Regions from separate parts of the Enterobacter cloacae complex sp. HYC003_NIDB genome, predicted to be linked through region 4. Evidence: predicted binding sites of a transcription regulator. Region 4 holds the regulator's gene; each other region holds the start of a gene.
The links. Region 4 encodes CRP, which controls carbon source genes, mostly activating them, when cyclic AMP is high. Its sites were predicted from a motif close to ATGTGANNNNNNTCACAT; they were not measured.
Positions count from the first base shown of each region.

Region 1 (4,946 bases), 1.2 Mb from region 4:
CGCAATGTTAGCCGTGATGATATCCGCCACCCAGCGCGGAGGTGAGCTGGAGCGTGGCATCCACGTACTGACCTTTCAGCATCAACCCGGTAATACGCTCTTTGAGCGCCGGAATTTTTGCTTCACTCACCCGGGAGCCGGCAATGATCCCGGCGCTGAAACGCGCCTGTGCCAGCGCAACGACGCGCGCCGCATCTTTTTCGATCTGCTGCTGGTGCTGATTTTTGGCGGTCAGCGTTTCCACTTCGCTGGCCGTCCGGGCAACCTGGTTTACGGCATCTACCACGGCCTTGTTGTAGTTCGCCACGGAGAGGTTGTTTTGCGCCTGGGCGATATCCAGGTTCGCATTCAACCGACCGCTGTCAAAAATTGGCAGCGTCAGCCCGGCGGTTACGCCCATTTGCTGCGCAGATGAGCGGAACAGGTCACTCAGGTGCAATGCATCCTGCTGCAAGAATGCCATCAAATTGATGTCAGGGTAGAACGCGGCTCTGGCGGCATCCACTTCGCTCATGGATGCTTCGATATACCAGTGCGCCTCCTGCAAATCCGGGCGCCGAGCCAGCAGTTCATAACCGAGCGTTGATGGCAACGACGCCTCTGCGTCAGGTAAGGCATGCCGGGCGAGCGTGACTGAAGGGGTATGGGTCAACGCATTCAGACGCGCCTCAATGACCTTCATTTTGCCGTGCACGTCAGCGAGCTGTTCATCGGTTTTGCTGGCATTAATATCCGTTTCAACGCCTTCCACCGAGGAGGTAATGCCGTGCTGATAAAGCTCACGATCGGCACCGATGATATTTTCCTGCTCCCGTTTGATTTGCGCGAGTACGTCACCCACCGCGGCCTCGGTCTGCCAGTCCCAGTACAGCCGCGCGACGCTGCTGGCGAGCAGCTGGCGGGTCTGCTCCAGCTCCGCTTTTTGCGCATTCACCTGACCGATGCGGGCCTCAATTTGGGCGCGGTTTTTACCCCATAAATCCAGATCCCAACCCGCCGTCAGACCAAAGGTGCCGTTGGTGTACCAGGGGCCGGTTGTCCCCGCCGCCGGGTCGGTCAGCGCAAATGGCCCCATCAGCCCCTCTGCCGACATTTTTTGCCGTTCAACATCTGCGGAAAAATCCAGCTGTGGACCCTCAGCAGCGACAGCGGCTTTCGCCTGTGCTTCCGCCAGGGTGATACGCTGACGGGCAATTTGCATATCCGGCGCATCCTCCAGCGCTTTGTCGATCAGCGCGTTGAGCTGGGGGTCGTTAAAGTCTTTCCACCATTCGCTTTTTGGCCAGTCGGCATGACGCAGTTGGGTATTTACAGCTGCGGCGGCGGCTTGCGTTTTTACTGGAGACACCGTGGCATGTTCCGGCGCGCAGGCGGCCAGCATAAAAACAAGAGGAGCACTCAGAGATAAAGTAAGAGAACGTTTCATTACGCCATGAACTCAAAAAAATAAAGGCGCAACTTACGCTTACTGACGTTCCGTTTTTTAGTAACGCGTGGCAATCCGCATATTGTTATACATTTTCATATCCGGAAATTTATTCTCCAAGACAATGATTTAATTTCATGTATTCATGCTAATTATGAATTGGCTGCTACACTTACTTCGACAGACATACGCAGGAGAGGCGAATGAAAATATTATTGTGGGTTATTTTGATTATATTTCTGATAGGGCTGCTGGTGGTAACCGGCGTATTTAAGATGATTTTCTGATTCTGTTGCCCGGCTCCGCGCCGGGCAAACACTTCACACTTCGCTCAGGATTTTGACTGGATCACCCGGGCAATATCCGCAGACGTCTGTAGGGTACGGATCTCCTGAAATAATCCCAGCGCGTCGTCGTACTCTTTACGCAAATAACTCAGCCACTGCTTAATGCGCGCGACGTGATACAAGCCGGTATCGCCCTGCTTTTCCAGCCGCGTGTATTTTTGCAGTAGTTTCACCACATCCGCCCACGGCATCCGCGGCTCATTATATTTCACCACCCGGCTGAGGTTCGGCACGTTCAGCGCACCGCGGCCAATCATCACGGCATTACAGCCGGTCTCTTTGAGGCAGGCCTGCGCGCTCTCATAATCCCAGATTTCGCCGTTGGCAATCACCGGGATCGTAAGCCGTTTGCGGATCTCGCCAATCGCCTGCCAGTTAATGCGCTCGGCTTTATAACCATCCTCTTTGGTTCGCCCGTGCACCACCAGCTCGGTGGCGCCCGCCTGCTGCACCGCGTCAGCAATTTCAAACTGCTTGTCGTCGCTGTCCCATCCCAGACGCACTTTGACCGTCACCGGCAGGTGCGATGGCACCGCCTCACGCATGGCCTTTGCGCCGCGATAAATCAGCTCCGGATCTTTAAGTAGCGTCGCCCCCCCGCCGCTGCCGTTGACCAGCTTTGACGGACAGCCGCAGTTAAGATCGACGCCGTACGAACCAAGCGCTACCGCGCGGGCGGCGTTTTCAGCCAGCCACTCAGGATACTGGCCGAGCAGCTGGACACGCACCAGCGTACCGGACGGGGTACGGCTCTGACGATGCAGTTCCGGGCAGAGACGATAAAATGATTTTTCTGGCAGCAACATATCGACCACGCGCAGAAACTCCGTCACGCAGAGATCGTAATCGTTCACCTCGGTAAGCAGCTCGCGCACGAGAGAGTCGAGCACACCTTCCATCGGGGCCAGTAAAACACGCATTCTGAGTACCTGTGAAAAAAGACGCGCTATAGTAGCTGCTCTCTATGTATGTTGAAAGCCCGGCGTTCCATTGCGGAATGTCTGGTATGCCCAAAATTCATGATGTGATCCGTGGCACATTTTCAGGTTTAATTGTATGATGAATACGTCTCAGCAAGGACTTTCACCATGAGCAAATCACTGAATACTATCTGGCAATACCTTCGCGCCTTCGTCCTCATTTATGCCTGCCTGTACGCCGGCATTTTTATCGCTTCGCTGCTGCCGATTACGATACCCGGCAGCATTATCGGCATGCTGATCCTGTTTGTGCTACTGGCATTACAGGTGCTGCCCGCGAAATGGGTTAATCCGGGGTGCTTCGTTCTCATTCGCTATATGGCCCTGCTTTTTGTGCCTATCGGCGTTGGGGTGATGCAGTATTACGATGTGCTTAAAGCGCAGTTCGGCCCGATTGTGGTCTCCTGCGCCATCAGTACGCTGGTGGTATTCCTGGTCGTCAGCTGGAGTTCACACATTGTGCATGGCGAACGCAAGGTCGTCGGGGAGAGAACAAAAAAATGATGGCGAATATCTGGTGGTCCCTGCCGTTAACCCTGGTGGTGTTCTTTGCTGCGCGTAAGCTTGCGGTGCGTTTCAAAATGCCGTTGCTCAACCCGCTGCTGGTCGCCATGGTGGTGATTATTCCTTTTCTGCTGCTCACCGGCATTCCTTATGAGCGTTACTTCGCCGGGAGCAAGATCCTCAACGATTTGTTGCAGCCTGCCGTGGTGGCGCTGGCGTTTCCTTTATATGAGCAACTGCATCAGATCCGCGCGCGCTGGAAATCCATCATTACCATCTGCTTTGTGGGTAGCCTTGTTGCGATGATCACCGGTACCTCGGTGGCCTTATTGATGGGCGCGTCGCCGCAGATCGCCGCCTCTATCCTGCCTAAATCCGTCACCACGCCGATTGCCATGGCCGTGGGCGGCAGCATCGGGGGCATTCCGGCCATCAGCGCCGTGTGCGTGATTTTCGTCGGTATCCTGGGCGCGGTGTTTGGTCATACGCTGCTGAATATCATGAAAATTCGGACCAAAGCGGCACGCGGTCTGGCGATGGGTACCGCCTCGCACGCGCTGGGCACCGCACGCTGCGCGGAACTGGATTATCAGGAAGGGGCATTCAGCTCGCTGGCGCTGGTGATCTGCGGGATTATCACTTCCCTGGTCGCGCCGTTTATCTTCCCGATTATTCTGGCAGTCATGGGCTAAAATTTGCGATGCGTCGCGCAAATTTCATTTTCATTTCATAAGTTGCACACATAATGAGATTTGGATCACATATAAAGGCCGTACGGCTCCGTACACTACCGATCCATTAACCTTGATGAGGCAACGTCATGCATCCACGTTTTCAAGCTGCTTTCTCTCAGCTTGCAGAGAATTTGCAATCAGCCCTGGCTCCGGTTCTGGCGGATGCGCATTTCCCCGCCCTGCTGACGGCAGATCAGGTCACGGCCCTTAAACAGGCAACGGGGCTGGACGAAGACGCGCTGGCTTTCGCCCTGCTGCCCCTTGCGGCTGCCTGCGCCCGCGCTGACCTTTCCCATTTTAACGTAGGCGCAATTGCGCGCGGCGTGAGCGGAACCTGGTACTTCGGCGGAAACATGGAGTTCATCGGTGCGACCATGCAGCAAACCGTCCACGCGGAGCAGAGCGCCATCAGTCACGCCTGGCTGCGCGGCGAAAAAGCCCTGCGCGCCATCACCGTCAACTATACCCCTTGCGGCCACTGCCGCCAGTTTATGAATGAGCTGAACAGCGGTCTTGAACTGCGTATCAACCTGCCGGGACGCGCACCGCATACGCTGGGTGATTACCTGCCGGATGCTTTCGGCCCGAAAGATCTTGAGATCAAAACCCTGCTGATGGACGAGCAGGACCACGGTTATGCGCTCTCGGGAGATGAGCTGAGCGAAGCGGCCATTGCCGCCGCCAATAAAAGCCACACGCCATACAGCAAATCTCCAAGCGGCGTCGCCCTTCAGTGCCGCGACGGCCGCATCTTCACCGGCAGCTATGCAGAGAACGCCGCATTTAACCCGACGCTGCCTCCGCTCCAGGGTGCCCTGAACCTGCTTAGCCTGAACGGGTATGACTACCCGGATATTCAGCGCGCAATCCTGGCTGAAAAGGCCGATGCGCCGCTGATCCAGTGGGACGCGACCGCAGCCACGCTGAAAGCGCTGGGCTGTTCAACCATCGACCG
Region 1 covers NZ_CP114220.1:1,631,524-1,636,469, reverse strand. Annotated here, with positions in the region: gene mdtQ (multidrug resistance outer membrane protein MdtQ) at 8-1,426, opposite strand; gene yohP (small membrane protein YohP) at 1,630-1,713, shown strand; gene dusC (tRNA dihydrouridine(16) synthase DusC) at 1,758-2,693, opposite strand; gene O1722_RS07715 (CidA/LrgA family protein) at 2,862-3,257, shown strand; gene O1722_RS07710 (CidB/LrgB family autolysis modulator) at 3,254-3,949, shown strand; gene cdd (cytidine deaminase) at 4,078-4,946, shown strand, end outside.
Region 1: a site for CRP is predicted at 2,796-2,813, ahead of O1722_RS07715 (CidA/LrgA family protein). Genes of this name have one in related genera too.

Region 2 (4,946 bases), 1.1 Mb from region 4:
CGACTTCTATCTCTTCTCCCCGGTCTTTCTCCTCGCTTTCAATCTCATGTTCCTCTTTGCTTTCACCAATTTTCTCTTCGCTAATGTCTTTCATAACAGCTCCTTCGGGGTAATTGCTCATTTAAGCGTAGCGGCTTTTAGCGCTTTCCCCGTGGGGATGCTCTTAAATTGCTGAAAATGGCAATAAAGGTGAGACATCTCTTTCAAAGCCAATATAAAATTGCCAGCGAAACGAATTCCGAAAGACAGGCTATGCTGAAATTAGCGTGATGACGCGAGCGGGTCGTCATTGTCCTCGTAGACATCGGTAAGCGTGCTGTTACAATCACTTGCACGTTTCAGGCGGAGCATCTCAGGCTCCGTCACAGATGGCATTCAACGATAGCCATATTGAACAGGGAGAAATTTATGAAGCTTCGGCTGTCGGCGCTTGCGCTGGGCGTAACAATGCTTGTGGGCTGCGCCAGCTCTGGCGAGCAAACGGGACGCTCCGATCCTCTCGAAGGATTTAACCGTTCAATGTACAGCTTTAACTATAATGTGCTGGATCCATATCTGGTTCGTCCGGTTGCCGTGGCATGGCGTGACTATGTTCCGCAGCCGGCGCGTAACGGGCTGAGCAACTTTACCAGTAACCTGGAAGAGCCAGCGGTTATGGTCAACTACTTCCTTCAGGGCGACCCGTATCAGGGGATGGTGCATTTCACCCGCTTCTTCCTGAACTCCCTGCTGGGTATGGGCGGCTTAATTGATGTCGCAGGCATGGCGAACCCGAAATTACAGCGTGAACAGCCGCACCGTTTCGGCAGCACGCTGGGTCATTATGGCGTAGGTTATGGTCCGTATGTGCACCTGCCATTCTACGGCAGCTTTACCGTGCGTGATGATGGCGGCGACATGGTGGATACGCTGTATCCTGTACTGTCATGGCTCACCTGGCCGCTGTCTATTGGTAAATGGACCGTGGAAGGAATTGAAACGCGTGCGCAACTGCTGGATTCTGATGGTCTGCTGCGTCAGTCTTCCGATCCGTACATCATGGTCCGCGAGGCCTACTTCCAGAACCATGACTTTATTGCCAACGGCGGTAAGCTGAAGCCGGAAGATAATCCGAACGCGAAAGCCATCGAGAACGAATTAAAAGATATCGATTCGGAATAAATAAAAAAGGTGAGCAATGCTCACCTTTTTTAATCGTGTTGGGATTAGAACGCGTAGTTGAAGTTGGTACCAAACAGCCAGGCTTTACCTTCAGAGGTAAACTCGTACGGGCCTTCCTGGAAGGTCACCTTCTGGCCATGCATGTACGACACGCCCGCGTCGATAGAGGCATTCTCGTTGAACGCGTAGGTTGCCCCCGCACTCACCCAGAAACGGTCCTGATCCGGAATAGAGATAGAACGTTTATCGGCCGGTACCGGGCTGTCATCAAATGCCACGCCGGTACGGAACGTCCAGTTATCATCCATATAATAGGTCGTACCAAGCGCGATACGGTATGCATCGTGGAAGCTTTCGTCTTTATAGAACAGCGTCTGGCCGTTGCTGCCGGTGGCTTTAAGCTCCTCGAACTGGCTCCAGCTGGTATACGCGAGGCTGTAGTGAATTGCCCACTGCGGCGCAACGCGGTTATAACCTGACACTTCCCACATTTCTGGCAGATGCAGCGACAGTGAACCCGGTACGGTTTGATTCGAGGTACCCCATGGAATGGTGGTGCCCGCGCCTGGGACCATACCGTTGACTGGGCTCAGGATGCCGCTTTTGTAATCGCCATCGAAATCAATTTTCACTTCTGAGCGATAGGTCAGACCCCAGCGGTTGTTTTTATCCAGTTCATACAGGATACCGGCGTTCCAGCCGTAACCCCATTCATCACCTTTCAGGCTGGCAATTTTATTGCTGTTTTTCGGCAGTGCAGCAGTTTGCTCCCCGGAGTAACGCTCGATTTTTGCATCGGCGTAGACAGCATCAAAGCCCAGACCAAAGCTCCAGTTATCGTTCAGACGATATGCGCCGCTCAGGTTGAGGTTCAGGGTCGTCAGGTCGGTTTTACCGCCGTATTCCCCGGCCGGATAGTTGTTATTGAACTCCGTTGCCAGGCCATAGTTAGAGGTGACAGAGGCACCCCAACCAAACTGTTCATTGATTGGCGCAACAAAGTGCAGGTTAGGCACCCACGCGGTCGGCGCAATGTTATCCGCCTTCAGATCTGCGCCGGTGAACTGAGATTTGCCAGAAATGTTGACATCAGGATCGATGTAAACCGCACCGGCAGAGAAGGTAGGGCGATCAAACATCATGATCAGTGCCGGGTTACGACTCGCGTTGCCTGCGTCATCGGCAATCGCACCTTCCCCGGAATACGCACGGCCAAGGCCAGAGGAAGAAAATTCGTTTAACTGGAAGCCCGCTGACCAGGCGGACGTTGAGACGATTGCCACTGCAACTGCTAAAGCAGTTTGTTTGAACAGGGTTTTCTGGCTCATGACCATAACCTCATTGAGTTATTTTTATTCAATAATTGTTACATACCGTAACAGGAGCGCGAAGTGTAGGGTCTGAGGTATGACTTACAAATCAGACCAGTGGCGAGAGTATAGGTCTGACCAGCTGGGATGTTGCAAGTTTGTTTATTAATATTTTCAGATATGTTTCTTGAAACGAGATCTGGTTGGCAAAATTGTGACCAGTGCGATTCCTCTGAAAAGGGGAATTTTGTTTTAGATCATTTTTTAGTGTGATATTGCTCACTTATCCGATTTTGCGCCATTAACGGCTGGAGGGGGCTCGTCCGGGGGCGTAAAATAGACGCATCGTGTTTATCTCGCGCCCTGCGCGAATACAGAGGAAATTGAGCTATGAGTAAATGCAGTGCTGATGAAACCCCGGTTTGCTGCTGTATGGATGTTGGCACCATTATGGACAACACCGATTGCACCGCCTCTTACAGCCGCGTATTCCCTAACCGCGCTGAAGCGGAAGAGACGCTGGCCGCGCTGAGCCAGCGCGCGCGTGAAGTCGAATCCGATCCGTGTGAAATCAAATCCACCTTCACGGAAGTGGAAGGCGGCGTGCGGCTGGATATCGACTTTGTGTTCGCCTGCGAAGCAGAAACGCTGATCTTCCAGCTGGGCCTGCGTTAATACTTTTTGCACGGGCCTATGATCGTGTAGGCCGGGTAAGGCAACGCCGCAACCCGGCAACAAATCTCACAAATGCCTCTGCCATGCAGGGGCATTTTCTTTTTCTTCTCTGTGCCTTAGCTCGCAATTTTTCGCTTCCCCGATTGGCTCAATGTAAAAAAATAGTTAAGACTATTATCAGGTCAGACCACTTAATGTGTGCGCAAAATTTTTTTACAGGGGAGTGTTATGAGTCAGGCATTACCGCTTATCACCCGACACGGTGACCGCATTGCCATTGTCAGCGGGTTACGTACGCCGTTTGCGCGTCAGGCAACCGCGTTTCACGGTATACCGGCTGTCGATCTGGGAAAAATGGTGGTGGGGGAGATGCTGGCTCGCAGCGAGATCCCGCCAGAGGTTATTGAGCAACTGGTTTTCGGCCAGGTGGTGCAAATGCCGGAAGCGCCCAATATCGCACGTGAAATCGTGCTGGGCACCGGCATGAATGTTCACACCGACGCATACAGCGTCAGCCGCGCCTGCGCCACCAGTTTCCAGGCGGTGGCGAACGTGGCGGAAAGCCTGATGGCGGGGACCATTCGCGCGGGGATCGCCGGCGGCGCGGATTCCTCATCCGTGCTGCCCATCGGTGTGAGCAAACAGCTGGCCCGCATCCTCGTGGATGCCAACAAAGCCCGGACCACCGGTGCGAAGCTCAAACTCTTCTCGCGTTTACGTCTGCGCGACCTCATGCCCGTGCCACCTGCCGTTGCTGAATACTCCACCGGCCTGCGTATGGGCGACACTGCCGAGCAGATGGCAAAAACCTACGGTATTACCCGCGAACAGCAGGATGCACTGGCGCATCGCTCGCATCAGCTCGCTGCGAAGGCCTGGTCGGAAGGCAAACTTGCCGACGAGGTGATGACGGCTTACATCCCGCCTTTCCGCGAACCGCTGGTGGAAGATAACAATATCCGTGGCACCTCGACGCTGGAGGATTACGCAAAACTGCGCCCGGCGTTTGATCGTAAACATGGCACCGTTACGGCGGCCAACAGTACGCCACTGACGGACGGTGCCGCCGCCGTGATCCTGATGACGGAATCCCGGGCGAAAGAGCTTGGCATCCCACCGCTGGGCTATTTGCGTAGCTACGCCTTTACCGCCATTGATGTCTGGCAGGACATGCTGCTCGGTCCGGCCTGGTCCACGCCGCTGGCGCTGGAGCGTGCGGGGTTGACGCTGGCTGACTTAACCCTGATCGATATGCACGAAGCCTTTGCCGCACAAACCCTGGCAAACATTCAGCTGCTGGCAAGCGAGCGCTTCGCGCGCGATGTACTGGGCCGCGCCCACGCGACCGGCGAAGTGGATCAGAGTAAGTTTAACGTGCTTGGCGGATCCATCGCCTACGGCCATCCATTTGCGGCGACCGGCGCGAGAATGATAACTCAGACTTTGCACGAGCTGCGTCGCCGCGGCGGCGGTTTTGGTCTCGTTACCGCCTGTGCGGCGGGCGGCCTGGGTGCAGCAATGGTTCTGGAGGCTGAATAATGGAAACGACATCTGCATTTAATCTGGCTGTTCGCCTTGATAACGTGGCTGTTATCACCATTGATGTACCCGACGAAAAGATGAACACCCTGAAGGCCGAGTTCGGCGTTCAGGTGCGTGCGATGCTCAGACAGATCCGCGAAAACAAAGCGATACGTGGCCTGGTATTTATCTCGGCAAAGCCGGATAACTTTATTGCCGGGGCCGATATCAACATGATTGCCCGGGCGAAAAGCGCTCAGGAAGCAGAAGACCTGGCCC
Region 2 covers NZ_CP114220.1:1,466,587-1,471,532, forward strand. Annotated here, with positions in the region: gene O1722_RS06970 (formate/nitrite transporter family protein) at 1-94, opposite strand, end outside; gene mlaA (phospholipid-binding lipoprotein MlaA) at 409-1,161, shown strand; gene fadL (long-chain fatty acid transporter FadL) at 1,206-2,489, opposite strand; gene O1722_RS06985 (YfcZ/YiiS family protein) at 2,862-3,146, shown strand; gene fadI (acetyl-CoA C-acyltransferase FadI) at 3,375-4,685, shown strand; gene fadJ (fatty acid oxidation complex subunit alpha FadJ) at 4,685-4,946, shown strand, end outside.
Region 2: a site for CRP is predicted at 2,739-2,756, ahead of O1722_RS06985 (YfcZ/YiiS family protein). Genes of this name have one in related genera too.

Region 3 (4,946 bases), 2.1 Mb from region 4:
TGGGTGGGTAAGGGGGGGATTGAAGCTATCTCCCGACTGATGGGTTTTCTGCTGGTCTGTATGGGCGTGCAGTTTATTATTAACGGCGTGCTGGAGATTGTTAAGACGTATCATTGAGAACGTTGCCGGGTGGCGGCTTCGCCTTACCCGGCCTACTCGCTAAAAAATGCGGCAAAATAAGCGATGCGTCTTCTGCAACCACTCCTCTGGCAACGAGAATCGGTATCTATGATTGTCAGACCAAAATGACAGATGAAAGATTCCGTTATCTTGGCGGTGATGATGAACACGGATATTAATGCTTCGTAGGCCGGGTAAGGCGAAGCCGCCACCCGGCATAACAAACGTCAACCGTGGCTGGACTGTTCTTCCATCGCGACCGGCCATTTACGGAAGATAAGCACCGACCAGATCAGCGCGATCAGCGCCGGAATCGCCCCGAGATAACCAATGGCCGACATCGATACATGCAGGCTGATCTGATTTCCCACCAGCGCACCGGCTCCAATCCCCAGATTAAAAATCCCGGAGAAGAGCGACATCGCTACGTCCGTGGCGTCCGGGGCCAGGGCCAGCACTTTGACCTGCATTCCCAGACCAATAATCATGATTGCCACGCCCCAGAACAGACTGAGGATCGCCAGATGACTCTCGCTGCCTGCCGCAGGCATCAGTAACAGCAGGCATGCCAGCAGCAGACCAATCGCACTGCTTACCAGCGCAGACGCGTGCTTATTGCCCAGCTTCCCAAACAGGATGCTGCCGATAATCCCCGCGCCGCCCAGGATCAGCAGCAGAACGGTGGCAAAGTTAGCGCTAAAGCCCGCCACAACCTGAACAAACGGCTCAATATAGCTGTAGGCCGTGTAATGGGCGGTCACCACAATCACGGTCAGCAGATAGATGCTCATCAGCGCCGGTCGACGCATCAGCAGCGGCAGACTTTTCAGCGAGCCGGAGTGTTCGCTGGGCAGTTTTGGCAGCAGTTTGATCAGACACACCAGGGTGATCAGCGCCCCCATGCCGATGGCAAAGAAGGTGGTGCGCCAGCCGAAGTATTGTCCCACAATGCGCCCGATCGGCAGGCCTAACACCATCGCCAGCGCCGTTCCGGTGGCAATCAGGCTCAGCGCCTGGGCGCGTTTTCCCGCCGGAGCCAGACGAATGGCGAGGGACGCGGTGATCGACCAGAAAACGGCATGGGCAAACGCGATGCCGACGCGGCTGATGACCAGCACGGTAAAGTTCCATGCCATAAATGACAGCACATGGCTGGCAATGAACACCACAAACAGCCCAATCAGCAGCTTACGACGTTCCATCTGGCTGGTCAGCAGCATAAACGGCAGCGACATCAGCGCCACCACCCATGCATAGATGGTCAGCATAATGCCAACCTGTGCCGTTTCCATATCGAAGCTGGCGGCGATGTCGGACAACAGCCCAACCGGAACAAATTCCGTGGTGTTGAAAATAAACGCGGCGATGGCGAGCGTGACCACGCGTAGCCACGCGACTCTGCGGGAAACCGTGTGTGTTGTCATAGGGATATCTGGGATTCGTTGCCTGAAAGATGAGGAGACGATCTTAAAGCCTTAAACGGTGAAAACTCAACCGTTATGTGATGTGAATCACAAAATATACCTTCATGCAGCGGTAGCGAACGGGGTTGTTTTCATCGAAGATAAAGAACAACACAACAAAAACAGGCGGTAACACGATGCAGGAGATTGATTTTTATCTGGTAGATGCGTTCAGCGCGTCCTCCTTTGGCGGCAACCCGGCGGTGGTGTGCCCGCTCGACGCATGGCTACCGGATGAGACGTTACTGCGGATGGCACAACAGCATAACCAGTCAGAAACCGCGTTTTTTGTGTGTACCAAAGGGGGGATCGAGTTGCGCTGGTTCACCACGCTCACCGAGGTTAATCTCTGTGGTCACGCGACGCTTGCCGCGGCGTATGTACTTTTTCACGAACTGGATTATCCGGACTCACGCCTTCATTTTGACACCGCCTCTGGTCGCCTGACCGTCAGTCGTGAAGGTGACTGGATGACGCTGGACTTCCCGGCCTGCCCGACGCAGGCACAGACGCCGCCACCGGAGATGCTCACCGCACTCGGTATCAGCCACTACGTCGAGGCGCGCAAAGGCCGCGCCTGGGTGCTGGTACTGGAAAGCCGCGAGCAGGTTGAAGCCCTTAATCCGGATTTCTCAGCCATGACGCCGGGCGAGCATAAAGTAGCCGTCACTGCCCGGGACGAGGGGGAATACGACTTTGTCAGCCGTTTCTTCTCGCCAGGCGTGGCCGTGCCGGAAGATCCTGTCACCGGCTCCGCGCACACCATGCTGATCCCGTACTGGAGTGAACGGCTTGGCAAAACACAGATGTTTGCCCGCCAGGTTTCTGCCCGTGGTGGCGACGTACGCTGCGAACTCAAGGGCGACCGCGTGCGGATGGGCGGGCAGGCGGCACTGTATCTGAAGGGCACAGTATTTCTGCGCTGAACAAATCTAAGAGGAACCAACGATGCAGGAAATTGATTTTTATCTGGTAGATGCCTTCAGCGACAGGGCGTTCGGCGGCAATGCGGCGGCGGTGTGTCCGCTGGAAGCGTGGCTGCCGGATGAGACGCTGCTGAAGATGGCGAAGCAGCATAATCAGTCAGAGACGGCGTTCTTTGTCCGAACGGATAACGGGTTTGAACTGCGCTGGTTTACCACGCAGGATGAAATTAACCTCTGCGGCCACGCAACCCTTGCGGCTTCTCACGTTATTTTCGAATACCTGGATTATCCGCATACGGAAATCACCTTCACCACGCGCTTTGTCGGCGATCTGACGGTACAACGCAGCGGCGACTGGCTGACGCTTAATTTCCCGGCGTGGTCAACCGAGGTTGTCGATACTCCACCCGCAGTGCTGTTCAGCGCGCTGGGCATTAACGCAGCAGACGAGGTGCGTGTGGGGCGTGACTACATGGTGGTGCTCGACAGCCAGCGGCAGGTGGAAGCGCTGACGCCGGATATTGCGGCCATGCTCCCGCTGGGGAAAATGGTCTGCGTTACGGCGCCGGGGGATGAGTATGATTTCGTCAGCCGCTTCTTCTGCCCGGGGGAAGGGGTGCCGGAAGATCCGGTGACGGGATCAGCTCACAGCATGCTGATCCCGTACTGGAGCGAAAAGCTTGGTAAAACGCAGATGTCGGCCCGCCAGGTCTCCTTGCGCGGCGGGGATCTGCGCTGCGAGCTGAAAGGCGACCGCGTGCTGATTGGCGGGCAGGCCACGCTGTATATGAAGGGAAAAATTTTCCTTCGACTCCAGGACTACGTTCATCATTAACAACTGGGCGCTGGTGGCTGACGCTCGTTCAGCAGCGCGATAAACGCCTCAAGCTGGCGGGTCATCGCCCCGCGTCGCCACACCAGCCAGGTGGTGAGCCAGCGCCAGTTTTCCGCCAGCGGCCACGCCGCCACCTGATGATGGCCCGGCATGCTCTCCAGCATGGAGCGGGGCATCAGCGCAATGCCTGCCCCGGCAATCACGCAGGCGAGCATCCCGTGATAGGACTCCATCTCATGGATCCTTCCCGGCGTGACGCGGTCGGCATGGAACCAGCTCTCCAGATGACGCCGGTAAGAACAGTTGGCGCGAAAGGCATACACGTCGCTGCCGCTCACCTGCGTGGCTTTTGATACTTCTGCGTGACCCGCAGGGGTGACCAGCATCATCTCTTCCCGGTAAACCGGCATCCCTTCCAGTTCCGGGTGCGAGAGCGGCCCGTCGACAAAGGCGGCGCTGAGCGTCCCCTCAAGCACGCCGTCAATCATCGTACCGGAAGGCCCGGTGGATAACGCAAACTGAATGCGCGGATAGCGCTGGTTAAACCGCGCCAGACTTTCCGGAATGCGCACGGCGGCGGTACTTTCCAGCGCGCCGAGCGAGAATAATCCCTGCGGTTCATCCCCGGCGACGACCATTCGCGCTTCGTCAACCAGCGCCAGGATCTGCTTGCTGTAGCGCAAAAAATTGTGCCCGGCGGGGGAAAGCCGCAGGCGCTGATTCTCGCGAATAAACAGTTCCACGCCGAGGTCCGCTTCTAGCTGTCGGATGCGGGTGGTGAGGTTTGACGGCACCCGGTGTACCTTCTGCGCCGCCTGGGTAATGCTGCCGGTCAGTGCGACGGCGTTAAACATCTCAAGCTGAGTTAAGTCCATACCGTTCTCGTATTGTGAATAAGGTGGTGAGTATTATTCATTTTTAAGAAATAGCAGAGTAGGCCACAATCAATCAACTGTTATTACGTGGAGAACATCATGACCTATTCATCTGCTACCCATGCCCACTCTGTCAACCCGGCTACCGGCGAAACGCTGGCTGCTTACCCGTGGGCAACGTCCCATGACGTTGAGCGTGCCATTGCGCAGGCGGATACCGGTTTTCGTCAGTGGCGACGCGAAAGCGTGGCGCACCGGGCGCAAAAACTTCGCGATCTGGGTGCGGCGCTGCGTAGTCGTGCGGAAGAGATGGCGCAGACTATCTCCCGGGAGATGGGCAAGCCCATTATGCAGGCGCGTGCGGAGGTGGCTAAGTCCGCCAGCCTTTGCGACTGGTACGCTGAACACGGCCCGGCGATGCTGAACCCGGAATCTACCCAGGTCGAAAATGCGGTGATTGAGTACCGTCCGCTTGGGCCCGTTCTGGCGGTGATGCCGTGGAACTTCCCGCTCTGGCAGGTGCTGCGCGGTGCGGTGCCGATCCTGCTGGCAGGGAACAGCTATCTGCTTAAACATGCGCCTAATGTGCTCGGCTCGGCGGAGCTGACCGGGAAGGTATTCGCGGATGCCGGTTTCCCGGAGGGGGTCTTTGGCTGGGTGAACGCGACGAATGACGGCGTCAGCCAGGCGATTAACGATCGTCGTATCGCGGCGGTGACCGTAACCG
Region 3 covers NZ_CP114220.1:2,547,901-2,552,846, reverse strand. Annotated here, with positions in the region: gene O1722_RS12165 (MarC family NAAT transporter) at 1-117, shown strand, start outside; gene O1722_RS12160 (sugar transporter) at 348-1,544, opposite strand; gene O1722_RS12155 (PhzF family phenazine biosynthesis protein) at 1,721-2,509, shown strand; gene O1722_RS12150 (PhzF family phenazine biosynthesis protein) at 2,532-3,344, shown strand; gene ptrR (putrescine utilization regulator PtrR) at 3,341-4,219, opposite strand; gene sad (succinate-semialdehyde dehydrogenase) at 4,319-4,946, shown strand, end outside.
Region 3: a site for CRP is predicted at 1,620-1,637, ahead of O1722_RS12155 (PhzF family phenazine biosynthesis protein). Genes of this name have one in related genera too.

Region 4 (4,946 bases):
CTCCATGGAAGATTACATCAACTTCCTGACGCCGCAGTTCTCCCGAACCCACATTAACTTCCAGCGCGTCCCCACCGTGGACACCTCCAACCCGTTCGCTGCAAAAAGCATCCCTTCCCTGGACGAGAGCTTTGTGGTGATCCACTTCCGCAACCTGGAAGGCATTGATTACCCCTGGCTGCTGGCGATGCTACAGGGTTCGTTTATTTCGCACATGAATACGTTAGTGGTACCGGGCGGAAAAATGGGGCTGGCAATGGAGCTGATCATGACACCGCTGGTGCAGCGGCTGATGGAAGGAAAGCAGATCGCGTGAATTGTTTTGCCCGGTGGCGCTGCGCTTACCGGGCCTACGGGCGTGCTTTTGTAGGGCGGGTCAGCGAAGCGCCACCCGCCAAAAAATTAAGCCGCGATCACTTCATAAGAATGGGTGATTTTTACCGCTTTCTCCAGCATTAGCGCCACAGAGCAGTATTTCTCCGCAGACAGGTCAACCGCACGCGAGACCGCCGCATCCTTCAGTTCTTTGCCGGTGACGATAAAGTGCAGATTAATATGCGTAAACAGGCGTGGCGCCTCTTCGCGACGTTCTGACGTCAGCTTCACTTCACAATCGGTCACGTCATGACGGCCTTTTTGCAGGATCGACACCACGTCGATCGCGCTGCATCCGCCCGCCGCCATCAGCACCATTTCCATCGGGCTTGGCGCTTTATCGCCGGAGTTGCCATCCATCAAAACCTGGTGCCCGGAAGCAGACTCGCCCAGGAACGTTAACCCTTCAACCCATTTCACACGCGCTTGCATATTCACTCACTCCAACGTTGCATTTTTTATGACAGATTACGTGTACGTTACATTTCTCGCAACGGAAGGCGACCTGCGTCATGCTGAAGCGAGACACCAGGAGACACGCGGCGAAAGCTATGCTAAAACACTCTGGATGCTACAGTAATACATTGACGTTACACATGTATGCAGAGGACATCAAACTTTACTGGCTGCGAAACGTTACGACAGCCGACTTCCCAGGTATGGGTAAGAATTCGATTGCAACCCCAGAGTCCGGATGCATCTTATGACTCTGGTGACAGCTTATAACAGAGGATAACAGCGCATGGTGCTTGGCAAACCGCAAACAGACCCGACTCTCGAATGGTTCTTGTCTCATTGCCACATTCATAAGTACCCATCAAAGAGCACGCTGATTCACCAGGGTGAAAAAGCGGAAACGTTGTATTACATCGTTAAAGGCTCGGTGGCCGTGCTGATCAAAGATGAAGAAGGGAAAGAGATGATCCTTTCTTATCTGAACCAGGGCGATTTTATCGGTGAACTGGGCCTGTTTGAAGAAGGCCAGGAACGTAGCGCCTGGGTTCGTGCAAAAACAGCATGTGAAGTGGCTGAAATTTCTTACAAGAAATTCCGTCAGCTGATTCAGGTCAACCCTGACATCCTGATGCGTCTTTCTTCCCAGATGGCACGCCGTCTGCAAGTGACCTCTGAGAAGGTGGGTAACCTCGCCTTCCTGGACGTGACCGGTCGTATCGCGCAGACGCTGTTGAACCTGGCGAAACAGCCAGACGCCATGACCCACCCTGACGGTATGCAAATTAAAATTACCCGTCAGGAAATCGGTCAGATCGTCGGCTGCTCCCGTGAAACAGTGGGCCGTATCCTGAAGATGCTGGAAGACCAGAACCTGATCTCTGCCCACGGTAAAACTATCGTGGTCTACGGAACCCGTTAATTTCGGTCAAACGGCGTGCCGCCGCAGGGTGGCACGCCGTTTTTGTCTCTACTCCTCATGTGGCGCAGGCTGATCTATCACCCGGAAGTTAACTACGCACTACGACAAACGCTGGTGTTGTGTCTTCCCGTGGCCGTGGGCCTGATCCTCGGACATCTTCAGCAAGGCCTGCTGTTTTCCCTCGTGCCCGCCTGCTGCAACATTGCCGGTCTGGATACACCGCATAAACGCTTTTTTAAACGTCTGATTATTGGCGGCAGCCTGTTTGCCGGCTGTAGCCTTGCCGTACAACTCTTACTGGCCCGCGACATTCCTCTGCCGTTGATCCTGACCGTGCTGGCGATGACGCTCGGCGTCACCGCCGAAATCAGCTCGCTGCACGCCCGGCTGCTTCCCGCGTCGCTGATTGCCGCCATCTTCACCTTAAGCCTTGCGGGCAATATGCCGGTGTGGGAGCCATTGCTGATCTACGCCCTCGGCACGCTGTGGTACGGGCTGTTTAACTGGTTCTGGTTCTGGCTGTGGCGGGAACAGCCGCTGCGCGAATCCCTGAGCCTGCTCTACGTGCAGCTTGCTGAATACTGCGAAGCAAAATACACCCTGCTCACTCAACATACCGACCCGGAAAAATCCCTGCCGCCGCTGCTGGCGCGCCAGCAAAAAGTGGTGGATCTGATCAGCCAGTGCTATCAGCAGTTGCACATGCTTGCCGCCAACAAAAATCATGAATACAAGCGGCTGCTGCGAACCTTCCAGGTCGGGCTGGATTTGCAGGAGCATATCTCCGTCAGCCTTCATAATCCGGAAGAGGTGCAAAAGCTGGTGGAGCGCAGCCATGCGGAAGCGGTGATCCGCTGGAACGCGCAGACCGTCGCGGCCCGCCTGCGGGTGCTGGCTGACGATATCCTCTATCACCGCTACCCGACGCGCTTTAACATGGACAAACAGCTCGGCGCGCTGGAAAAGATTGCGCGTCAGCACGCGGATAACCCGGTCGGGCAATTTGCTGCCTGGCATTTCAGCCGCATCGCCCGGGTGTTACGCACCCAGCGCCCGCTTTATGCCCGGGACCTGATGGCCGATAAGCAAAAACGGCTGCCGCTGCTGCCCGCGCTCAAAAGCTATCTATCACTGAAATCTTCCGCCCTGCGCAATGCCGCGCGGATCAGTGTGATGCTGAGCATCGCCAGCCTGATGGGAATGGCCCTGCACCTGCCGAAACCCTACTGGATCTTAATGACCGTGCTGTTTGTCACCCAGAACGGCTATGGCGCCACGCGGGTGCGCATTCTGCATCGGGCGGGCGGTACGATGGCGGGGCTGATTATCGCGGGCGTGACGCTGCACTTCCACGTGCCGGAAGGCTATACCCTGGCCGGTATGCTGGCAATCACGCTGGTGAGCTACCTGATCATCCGCAAAAACTACGGCTGGGCGATGGTGGGCTTTACGGTGACGGCGGTGTATACCCTGCAACTGCTCACGCTTAACGGGGAACAGTTTATTATTGCCCGGCTGGTCGATACGCTAATTGGCTGCCTGATCGCCTTTGGCGGCATGGTCTGGCTGTGGCCGCAGTGGCAAAGCGGGCTGCTCAGGCAGAACGCCCACGACGCGCTCGAAGCTGACCAGCAGGCCATTCGTCTTATTCTGAGCGATGACCCGCAGCCCTCTCCGCTGGCCTACGAGCGCATGAAGGTCAACCAGGCGCATAACGCCCTGTTCAACTCCCTTAACCAGGCCATGCAGGAGCCGGGCTTTAACGCGCACTATCTGGCTGACATGAAGCTGTGGGTCACGCACAGCCAGTTTATCGTCGAGCACATCAATGCCATGACGACGCTGGCGCGGGAGCACACGATGCTGACGACGGATCTGGCGCAGCGCTATTTGCAGTCGTGTGAAATTGCGTTGCAGCGCTGTCAGCAGCGTCTGGAGTATGACGCGCCGGGCGAGTCAGGGGATTCGAACATTCTGGAAGCGCCGGAGACGCTGACCCACGGGCCGATGAGCACCCTTGAGCAGCATTTACAGCGCGTTCTCGGGCACCTGAACACCATGCACACCATTTCGTCGGTGGCATGGCGTCAGCGCCCGCATCACGGGATTTGGTTAACGCGCCGGTTAAAACGAACCGCGTATTAGCCGCTGACGATCTTCGCGACCGCCGCGGCAAAACGGGTTAATCCGTCTTCGATGTCTTTGTCTTCCACCACCAGCGATGGCGCAAAGCGCATCACGTCCGGCCCGGCGTTGAGCACCATGACGCCTTCGTGCGCGGCGGCGTGCAGGAAATCGCGCGCGCGGCCTTTGTACTGCGGCTTCAGTTCGGCGCCGATCAGCAGCCCCATCCCGCGGATGTCGCTGAAGACATCAAACTGTTGGTCAATCTGCTGGAGATGTTTCACAAACAGGTCGCGTTTCGCATTCACGCCATTCAGGACGTCCGGCGTATTAATGATGTCGAACGCCGCACCCGCCACGGCGCACGCCAGCGGATTACCGCCGTAGGTGGAGCCGTGTGAGCCCACATGAAATGCGGAAGCGATATCCTGGGTGGTGAGCACCGCACTGACCGGGAAACCGCCGCCGAGCGCTTTCGCGCTGGTCAGAATATCCGGCGTTACGCCGTAGTGCATATAAGCAAACAGGTCTCCGGTACGCCCCATCCCACACTGCACTTCATCAAACACCAGCAGCGCCTGGTGCTCGTCGCACAGCTCGCGCAGCCCTTGCAGAAATTCCGGGGTGGCCGCCGTGACGCCGCCTTCCCCCTGAATGGGCTCGACCACCACGGCACAGGTGTGATCGTCCATCACCGCTTTAACGGCGTGGAGATCGTTAAACGGCACGTGGATGATATCCGCAGGTTTCGGACCAAAGCCGTCGGAATACTTCGGCTGGCCGCCAACGGAAACGGTAAAGAAGGAGCGTCCGTGGAAGGCGTTATGGAAGGCGATGATTTTGGTTTTGTACGGGCTATGACGCGTGGTTGCGTAGTAGCGCGCCAGCTTAAAGGCGGTTTCGTTGGCTTCGGTGCCGGAGTTCATAAACAGCACGCGTTCGGCGAAGGTGGCATCGATGATCTTACGCCCCAGACGCAGCGCCGGTTCGTTGGTGAACACGTTGCTCGTGTGCCACAGCGTTTCGCCCTGCGTTTTCAGCGCGTCCACCAGCGCAGGATGGCAATGGCCCA
Region 4 covers NZ_CP114220.1:402,729-407,674, reverse strand. Annotated here, with positions in the region: gene O1722_RS01825 (phosphoribulokinase) at 1-316, shown strand, start outside; gene O1722_RS01820 (OsmC family protein) at 403-807, opposite strand; gene crp (cAMP-activated global transcriptional regulator CRP) at 1,118-1,750, shown strand; gene O1722_RS01810 (YccS/YhfK family putative transporter) at 1,808-3,895, shown strand; gene argD (bifunctional acetylornithine/succinyldiaminopimelate transaminase) at 3,892-4,946, opposite strand, start outside.